3 regions of the Citrobacter sp. Cm046 genome follow, and region 2 is predicted to be linked to each of the others. Evidence: predicted binding sites of a transcription regulator. Region 2 holds the regulator's gene; each other region holds the start of a gene.

Region 1 (3,287 bases), on a different contig from region 2:
ATCCACACCGGTAAGCTGAAAACCTTGCTGGATAAAATAGTCGGCAATCGGCTGACCATTCCCACAGCCAATATCTACAATGCTGCCCAGCCCGCCCATTGCCGCAATGAATTTATCCAGCCAGTGTTTTTCAAAAAGCGTGCGCGAGCGCTGGCAGGCAAACGCAGCTGCGTGGCGTCGGTAAATGGACAGAATGTTCTTTGCCTCCAGATCACTCACAATTTCCTCACTATTTTTTGATATATCATTATGTTAAATATGGCAACCATAGACCACAGGGAGCGATTTGCTGAAAGCTTCTTTCTCCGAAATGAGCCTCGCAGAACAATGCCACAAATGACGAAAAACCTTTCATGGTGTGGCATGATAGCGCGTGGATAACATGGAAATCAGGGTGGTAAATGTGAAACCGGTAACGCTATACGATGTTGCAGACCATGCAGGAGTCTCTTACCAGACCGTCTCCCGCGTCGTGAATCAGGCCAGCCACGTTTCCGCGAAAACCCGTCAGAAAGTTGAGGCCGCAATGGCGGAACTTAACTATATCCCCAACCGCGTCGCACAGCAGCTTGCGGGCAAGCAAACGCCGCTTATCGGCGTGGTGACCGCAAACCTTGCTCTGCATGCACCCTCGCAAATTGTTGCCGCCATTAAATCTCGCGCCGACCAGTCCGGGGCCAGTGTGGTGATTGCGATGGTTGAGCGTAGCGGTATGCAAGCGTGTAAATCGGCGGTACATAACCTGCTGTCACAGCGTGTGACCGGGCTTATCATCAACTATCCGCTTGATGAAGAGGACGCCATTGCCGTTGCCGCCTCCTGCGCCCCGGTGCCGGTGCTGTTTCTTGATGTCTCGGATCAATCCCCAATTAACAGCGTGATTTTCTCCCATGACGATGGCGCGCGACTGGGCGTAGAACATCTGGTACAGCATGGCCATCAACGTATCGCTCTGTTAGCCGGACCGAATACCTCAGTCTCGGCACGGCTCAGACACGCGGGCTGGCATAAGTATCTGGCGCACTACCAGCTACAACCGACGGTGGAAATGGAAGGCGACTGGAGCGCTATGTCCGGTTTTCATCAAACCATGCAGATGCTTAACGACGGTAACATCCCTACCGCTATGCTGGTCGCCAATGATCAAATGGCACTGGGCGCGATGCGGGCAATAAGCGAATTTGGCCTGCGGGTCGCAACCGACATCTCGGTAATTGGCTATGATGACACCGAAGACAGCTCCTGTTATATCCCGCCGCTGACCACAATAAAGCAGGATTTCCCGATGCTTGGACAAACCAGCGTCGACAAACTATTACAGCTTTCACAGGGTGGATCCGCCCCGGGTAACCAGCTTCTGCCCGTTACGCTGGTTGAGCGAAAAACCGTTCTGCCGCCGAATACTCAGACCGCTACCGCTCAGGGACTCGCGGAGTCTTTAATGCAGCTGGCCCGCCAAATTTCTCGTCTTTAACACTCCATGGGGAAGTTATCATCTTTATCTCGCATACCTGAATTTATGTGATTTAGTTCAATTATTATTCACCCTCCCCTTTACAAAATAATCGACTCCCACGTATGTTCAATAAAATTGTGAGCGAATAACAAATTTAACCAGGATACTGCCATGACCCTGAACACGGATTCACTCGCCGCCGTACTGAAACGCCGCGACTGGGAAAACCCCGGCGTGACACAACTCAATCGCCTGGAGGCTCACCCGCCTTTTTGTAGCTGGCGCTCAGCGGATGATGCCCGCAGGAACAGTCGCGCTGCGCAATTGCGTTCACTGAATGGTGAGTGGAAATTTGCCTGGTTTGCTTCGCCAGAAGCGGTACCTGAAAGCTGGCTTGAAAACGATCTGCCGCAGGCGGATACCATCGTGGTGCCTTCTAACTGGCAGATGAGCGGTTATGACGTACCAATCTACTCCAACATTACCTATCCGTTTCCGGTCAACCCCCCGTACGTTCCGGCTGAGAACCCAACCGGATGTTACTCGCTCACATTTAGTGTAGATGAAGGCTGGCTACTTGAGGGCCAGACTCGCGTTATTTTTGATGGTGTCAATTCTGCATTTCATCTGTGGTGCAATGGTCGCTGGGTCGGCTACGGTCAGGACAGTCGTCTGCCTTCCGAATTTGATCTTAGCAATTTCCTGACTCGCGGTGAAAACCGTCTGGCGGTGATGGTGCTACGCTGGAGCGATGGTAGCTATCTGGAAGACCAGGACATGTGGCGTATGAGCGGTATTTTCCGCGACGTTTCTCTGCTGCACAAACCCACGACGCAAATCCGCGATCTGCGTGTCAACACCCGCTTTAACGATGACTTCAGTCGCGCAGTGCTGGAAGCGGAAGTCAGGGTGGCGGGCAACGAGAGCGAAGATTTACGCGTCACCCTACAATTGTGGGATGGTGAAACACTGATCAGCGATACCACCGCCCTGTTAGGCAGCGAGATCATTGATGAGCGCGGGGCTTACAACGATCGCACTTCGCTGCGTCTGAATGTTGAAAACCCGGCGCTGTGGAGCGCAGAAACACCCAATCTGTACCGCGCTGTTGTACAGTTACATACAGCCAACGGCACACTGATTGAAGCAGAAGCCTGCGATGTCGGCTTTCGTCAGGTGAGCATTGAAAATGGTCTGCTCCTGTTAAACGGCAAGCCACTATTGATTCGCGGAACCAACCGGCATGAACATCACCCGAAAAACGGTCAGGTGATGGACGAAGCGACGATGCTGCAGGACATCATCCTGATGAAGCAGAACAACTTCAATGCCGTACGCTGCTCCCATTATCCGAATCATCCGCTGTGGTACACCCTGTGCGATCGCTACGGGCTGTACGTAGTGGATGAAGCCAATATCGAAACCCACGGCATGGTGCCGATGAATCGCCTGACCGACAATCCAGACTGGCTGCCAGCCATGAGTCAGCGCGTCACGCGTATGGTGCAGCGCGATCGCAACCACCCCAGTATTATTATCTGGTCGCTGGGAAATGAATCCGGTCACGGCGTGAACCACGATGCCCTCTACCGCTGGATTAAATCAGAAGACCCGTCCCGCCCGGTGCAGTACGAAGGCGGGGGCGCAGATACCGCAGCAACAGACATCATCTGCCCAATGTATGCCCGCGTCGACCAGGATCAGCCTTTCCCGGCTGTGCCAAAATGGTCAATCAAAAAATGGCTGTCGATGCCCGGTGAGCTGCGCCCGTTAATCCTTTGCGAATACGCCCATGCGATGGGCAACAGCCTCGGCGGTTACGCTAAATACT
Region 2 (3,287 bases):
GTGCCAATCGTCAACCTGGAATGGATTCAGAAACTGACCCGTGATACCAGCGAGCGCGGACACTCACGTGAAGCGGTGATGGACTCGGTCGTGCGTTCAATGGACGACTACATCAATTACATCACTCCACAGTTTTCCCGCACGCATATTAACTTCCAGCGTGTGCCAACTGTCGACACCTCCAATCCCTTTGCGGCCAAGAGTATTCCGTCACTGGATGAGAGCTTTGTGGTGATTCATTTCCGCAACCTGGAAGGGATCGATTATCCCTGGTTGCTGGCGATGCTGCAGGGTTCATTCATCTCCCACATCAATACGTTAGTCGTACCGGGTGGCAAGATGGGGCTGGCAATGGAATTGATCATGCTGCCGTTAGTGCAACGACTGATGGAAGGAAAGAGGATCGAGTGAAGTGTTGCCGGATGGCGGCTGATGCCTTATCCGGCCTACGGGTTTACATCATGCAGGCCTGATAAGTATGACGCCATCAGGCGTGCATTACGAAGCAGCAATCACTTCATAGGAATGGGTGATATTCACCGCTTTTTCCAGCATCAACGCCACGGAGCAATATTTCTCAGCCGAAAGATCTACCGCGCGGGACACGGAGGCATCTTTCAGGTCATGGCCGGTGACAATGAAATGCAGATTGATATGGGTAAAAAGACGCGGTGCTTCTTCACGACGTTCAGAGGTGAGTTTCACTTCACAGTTGGTCACATCCTGGCGACCCTTTTGCAGGATCGACACCACATCAATTGCGCTGCAACCACCCGCAGCCATTAACACCATTTCCATCGGGCTCGGCGCTTTATCACCGGAGTTACCGTCCATCAGAATTTGGTGGCCAGAGGCGGACTCACCAAGGAAGGTTAACCCCTCAACCCACTTTACACGCGCTTGCATATTTCGTAACTCCAATGTTTCAATTTTCCTGACAGATTACGCGCACATAACAATTCTCGCAACGGAAGGCGACCTGCGTCATGCTGAAGCGAGACACCAGGAGACACACGGCGAAAGCTATGCTAAAACAGTCGGGATGCTACAGTAATACAATGACGTACTGCATGTATGCAGAGGACATCACATTACAGGCTGCAGTGCACTTTTTAGCAGCCCCCTTCCCAGGTAGCGGGAAGCACATTTTTGCAACCCCAGAGGCAGCGTCGTTTTCTGGCTCTGGAGACAGCTTATAACAGAGGATAACCGCGCATGGTGCTTGGCAAACCGCAAACAGACCCGACTCTCGAATGGTTCTTGTCTCATTGCCATATTCATAAGTACCCATCGAAGAGCACGCTGATTCACCAGGGTGAAAAAGCGGAAACGTTGTATTACATCGTTAAAGGCTCAGTGGCAGTGCTGATCAAAGATGAAGAAGGGAAGGAAATGATCCTCTCTTATCTGAATCAGGGCGATTTTATTGGCGAACTGGGCCTGTTCGAAGAAGGCCAGGAACGTAGCGCCTGGGTACGAGCTAAAACCGCATGTGAAGTCGCTGAAATTTCATACAAAAAATTCCGTCAGTTAATCCAGGTGAACCCGGATATTCTGATGCGTCTGTCTTCCCAGATGGCTCGTCGTCTGCAAGTTACGTCCGAGAAAGTGGGTAACCTTGCCTTCCTCGACGTGACAGGCCGTATCGCCCAGACGCTGTTGAACCTGGCGAAACAACCTGATGCGATGACTCACCCGGACGGCATGCAGATCAAAATCACCCGTCAGGAAATTGGCCAGATCGTGGGTTGCTCCCGTGAAACCGTTGGTCGCATCCTGAAGATGCTGGAAGATCAAAACCTGATCTCCGCGCACGGTAAAACCATCGTCGTTTACGGCACACGTTAATTCCGCCAAAATGGCGCGTTACTCAGTAATGCGCCATTTTTGTTTACACTGATGTGGCGAAGACTGATTTATCACCCCGAGATCAACTACGCACTACGACAGACGCTGGTGCTGTGTTTACCTGTGGGTGTCGGTCTTATCATCGGTCAACTACATCTGGGGCTGCTTTTCTCCCTCGTCCCAGCCTGCTGCAACATTGCCGGTCTTGACACCCCACATAAACGCTTTTTTAAACGCTTAATTATTGGTGCGTCGCTGTTTGCCGGATGCAGTTTGATCATGCAACTACTGCTGGCGCAGACCATACCGTTACCGCTGATCCTCACCGGCCTGACGCTTATTCTCGGCGTAACTGCAGAGTTAAGTCCTCTGCATGCACGATTGTTGCCCGCCTCGCTCATTGCTGCAATTTTCACGCTTAGCCTTGCCGGGAACATGCCCGTCTGGGAGCCACTGTTAATCTATGCGCTGGGTACATTGTGGTACGGTCTGTTCAACTGGTTCTGGTTTTGGCTGTGGCGCGAGCAGCCGCTACGTGAATCACTCAGCCTGCTATACCGCGAACTGGCCGATTACTGTGAGGCTAAATACAGTCTGCTGACCCAGCACATCGATCCTGAAAAAGCGCTGCCTCCGCTGCTGGTACGCCAGCAGAAAGCAGTCGATCTCATTACCCAGTGTTATCAGCAGATGCACATGCTGTCGGCGCATCACAACAATGAGTACAAACGCCTGCTGCGTGCCTTTCAGGAGGCTCTGGATTTACAGGAGCATATTTCCGTCAGCCTGCATCAACCGGAAGAGGTGCAGAAACTGGTCGAACGCAGCCATGCAGAGCAGGTGATTCGCTGGAATGCGCGAACTGTCGCCGCCCGACTACGAGTGCTGGCAGATGACATTTTGTATCACCGCTTGCCTACGCGATTTTCAATGGAAAAGCAGATTGGCACCCTGGAAAAAATTGCCAGGCAGCATCCGGATAATCCCGTTGGACAGTTCTGCTACTGGCACTTTAGCCGCATTGCCCGCGTTCTGCGTACCCAGCGCCCGCTTTATGCCCGGGATTTGATGGCTGATAAGCAGCGCCGATTGCCGTTGCTCCCTGCTCTGAAAAGCTATTTGTCGTTTAAATCCCCTGCGCTGCGTAATGCGGGGCGTATCAGCGTCATGTTAAGTATCGCCAGCCTGATGGGTAGCGCCTTACATTTGCCAAAACCATACTGGATCCTGATGACGATATTGTTCGTCACGCAAAATGGCTACGGCGCAACCCGGGTGCGTATTCTGCATCGCTCGGCAGGTACTCTCGTTGGGCTTATCATCGCTGGCGTCACATTGCACTTCCATATCCCCGAGGGTTTCACGCTGGCGGCTATGTTGCTTATCACTTTGGTGAGCTACCTGATTATCCGCAAAAACTACGGCTGGGCCACAGTAGG
Region 3 (3,287 bases), on a different contig from region 2:
CACGGCAGGCACACAGTTCACCCTGGCATGTCCCCATGCCGACGCGGGTGCGGCGACGTAAATCCAGCAGGCTGTTAACGGTTAAATTCTCGACGGCATATTGCACTTCTCCCGCCGTGACCGCTTCGCATTCACAGACCAGACTGCGGTGCTGACGACCTTCGCTAAGCCAGGCTGGAGTGCGATCGCCGTGACGGTATACCGCTGAGCCACGAAGTGGTGCTGGCAAAGAGATGACGCGTTTTAGCGTGTGCTCGGTAGATTCCTGCGACCCAGGCAGTGCGGTATCCGCCGTGGTACAAGGGCGGGAATTACCCAGTTTGCGACATACTGCGTCGGTCGCCCATTCCGCCATCAGGCGGTAGGTCATAAGCTTCCCGCCAGTGATAGTGATAAACCCATCCAGCCCGTCGCGTTCGGCGTGATCGAACAGCACAATGCCGCGGCTGACGTTGCGACCGCTAGGGTCATCATCACTGGCAACCAGAGGACGCACGCCGGAGTAAGCGCGTAAAATGCGCGTTTTCGCCATAATCGGTGCCAGCTTCTCGCCTTCACGCAACAGAATATCCACCTCTTCTGCGGTGACACGGTTGCTGTCGATATCGTCGTAATCAATGTGTTGTGAGGTCGTACCGATCAGCGAGATGGTATCGCCAGGCACCAGAATATCGGCGTCGGACGGCTTACGACAGCGGTTGATGACATGCTGGTTAATGCGATGATCCATGATCAGCAGCGAACCTTTCGCCGGGAACATGCGAATGCTCAGATCGGCATATTCCGCAATACGCTGACCCCAGATCCCGGCGGCATTCACCACTACCGGTGCATGCAGGGATTGCATCTCACCCGTAAGATGGTTACGTACGTTCACGCCGCAGACGGTCGCTCCTTCACGAATCAGTCCGGTCACTTCATGGGCCGTTAAGATCACGGCTCCGTGCTCGCGTGCGTCCAGCATATTGGCTGCGGTTAAACGGAAGGGATCCACGGTACCGTCCGGGACTTTTACTGCGCCAATCAGTTGCGGGTTTACCGCCGGTTCGATAATGCGCGCCTGCCGCGGGTCTATCGCTTCTGCGCGGATGCCCGCTTCTTCACAGGCGCGAATAAAGGTGGCCTGGAAGGAGAGTTCATCCTCCGGCAGCGTAATAAACAGACCGTCCGTCGGCTCGACGCAATGGCGGGCGATACGTTTCAGAATTTGGTTTTCGCTGATGCATTCGCGAGCAGATTCAGCGTCGGTGACGGCGTAGCGCGCACCGCTGTGCAGCAGACCATGGTTACGCCCCGTTGCGCCCGTAGCGATATCGTGGCGCTCTACTAAGATGACGCGCAAGCCGCGCAGGGCACAGTCGCGTGCGATCCCTGCACCTGTTGCTCCTCCACCAATGATAATCACGTCACTTGTTTGCGAGTCGCGAGTTTTCATTGTTTTTCCTCACAGTTCGTTTTTTATCATTTAGCCACATAAAAAACATGGATTGTTTGATTTCGCGCATAATCGCTCATAATTCGAAAATGAAACGTGATTCCGTGCGTCTTTATGAACATTTGTCATAAAACTGTAACAATATGTGCTGTAATTCACATTATTGCACCGAATGATTCCTTAACATCGCGGCCACACTGGGAGCGGTAGGGTTGTTACGACAAACTGCAGTGTTTCCTTCGAACGAAAGACGGCCACGGAGGCTACAATATGTTGAGCATTTTTAAACCGGCGCCACACAAAGCGCGTTTGCCTGCAGCGGAGATCGATCCGACCTATCGTCGATTGCGCTGGCAGATTTTCTTGGGGATCTTTTTTGGTTACGCCGCGTACTACCTGGTACGTAAGAACTTTGCCCTGGCGATGCCTTATCTGGTTGAGCAGGGTTTCTCTCGTGGCGATCTGGGCTTTGCGTTGTCTGGTATCTCCATCGCTTATGGTTTTTCGAAATTCATCATGGGGTCCGTTTCGGACCGCTCGAATCCGCGCGTTTTCCTGCCCGCTGGTTTGATTCTGGCTGCGGCAGTGATGTTGTTTATGGGCTTTGTACCGTGGGCGACATCGAGCATTGCCGTGATGTTTGTGCTGTTGTTCCTCTGCGGTTGGTTCCAGGGGATGGGCTGGCCGCCGTGTGGCCGTACCATGGTGCACTGGTGGTCACAGAAAGAGCGTGGTGGCATCGTTTCCGTCTGGAACTGCGCGCATAACGTTGGTGGTGGTCTGCCACCGCTGCTGTTCCTGCTGGGGATGGCCTGGTTTAACGACTGGAAAGCGGCGCTGTACATGCCGGCATTTGGCGCGATTGTTGTTGCCCTGTTTGCCTTTGCTCTGATGCGCGATACCCCGCAGTCCTGCGGTCTGCCGCCGATTGAAGAGTACAAGAACGACTATCCGGATGATTACAACGAAAAAGCAGAAGAAGAGCTGACTGCGAAGCAGATCTTCATGCAGTACGTTCTGCCGAACAAACTGTTGTGGTACATCGCCATCGCCAACGTGTTCGTCTATTTACTGCGTTACGGCATCCTTGACTGGTCGCCGACCTATCTGAAAGAAGTGAAGCATTTCGCACTGGATAAATCTTCCTGGGCTTACTTCTTATATGAATACGCAGGTATCCCGGGCACCCTGTTATGCGGCTGGATGTCGGATAAAGTCTTCCGTGGTAACCGTGGCGCAACCGGTGTGTTCTTTATGACGCTGGTGACTATTGCGACGATCGTCTACTGGATGAACCCGGCAGGAAACCCGAACGTTGATATGGCTTGTATGATTATCATCGGCTTCCTGATCTACGGCCCGGTAATGTTGATCGGTCTGCATGCGCTGGAACTGGCACCGAAAAAAGCGGCGGGTACGGCGGCAGGCTTTACCGGACTGTTCGGTTACCTGGGCGGTTCTGTGGCGGCAAGCGCCATTGTCGGTTACACCGTTGACTTCTTCGGCTGGGATGGCGGCTTTATGGTGATGATTGGCGGCAGCGTGCTGGCGGTTATTCTGCTGGTGGTCGTCATGATTGGTGAAAAACGTCATCACAAAGAGATGGAACTGAAGCGTAACGGGGGCTAATAGATGAAAACGACATTGAAAAGTCTCAGCGTAGCGCTGATGTTGACCGGTATGGTGGTCAGCAGTGCGGCCATCGCTGCAGACAAGATTGTGATTGCACACCGTGGAGCAAGCGGCTATTTACCGGAGCATACGCTGCCCGCAAAAGCGATGGCCTATGCGCAGGGTGCGGATTATCTGGAGCAGGATTTGGTGATGACTAAGGACGACCATCTGGTCGTCC

What was found. Region 2 encodes CRP, which controls carbon source genes, mostly activating them, when cyclic AMP is high. Its sites were predicted from a motif close to ATGTGANNNNNNTCACAT; they were not measured.
Region 1: OGX98_RS07300 (beta-galactosidase) is a predicted target of CRP. The motif match lies at 1,520-1,537, and genes of this name have one in related genera.
Region 3: glpT (glycerol-3-phosphate transporter) is a predicted target of CRP. The motif match lies at 1,579-1,596, and genes of this name have one in related genera.

Annotation. Positions count from the first base shown of each region.
Region 1 is NZ_JAOWGP010000036.1:133,886-137,172, reverse strand. It holds gene OGX98_RS07310 (class I SAM-dependent DNA methyltransferase) at 1-219, opposite strand, end outside; gene OGX98_RS07305 (LacI family DNA-binding transcriptional regulator) at 395-1,474, shown strand; gene OGX98_RS07300 (beta-galactosidase) at 1,628-3,287, shown strand, end outside.
Region 2 is NZ_JAOWGP010000026.1:18,296-21,582, forward strand. It holds gene OGX98_RS00995 (phosphoribulokinase) at 1-411, shown strand, start outside; gene OGX98_RS01000 (OsmC family protein) at 499-906, opposite strand; gene crp (cAMP-activated global transcriptional regulator CRP) at 1,216-1,848, shown strand; gene OGX98_RS01010 (YccS/YhfK family putative transporter) at 1,900-3,287, shown strand, end outside.
Region 3 is NZ_JAOWGP010000043.1:201,651-204,937, reverse strand. It holds gene glpA (anaerobic glycerol-3-phosphate dehydrogenase subunit A) at 1-1,435, opposite strand, end outside; gene glpT (glycerol-3-phosphate transporter) at 1,706-3,064, shown strand; gene glpQ (glycerophosphodiester phosphodiesterase) at 3,068-3,287, shown strand, end outside.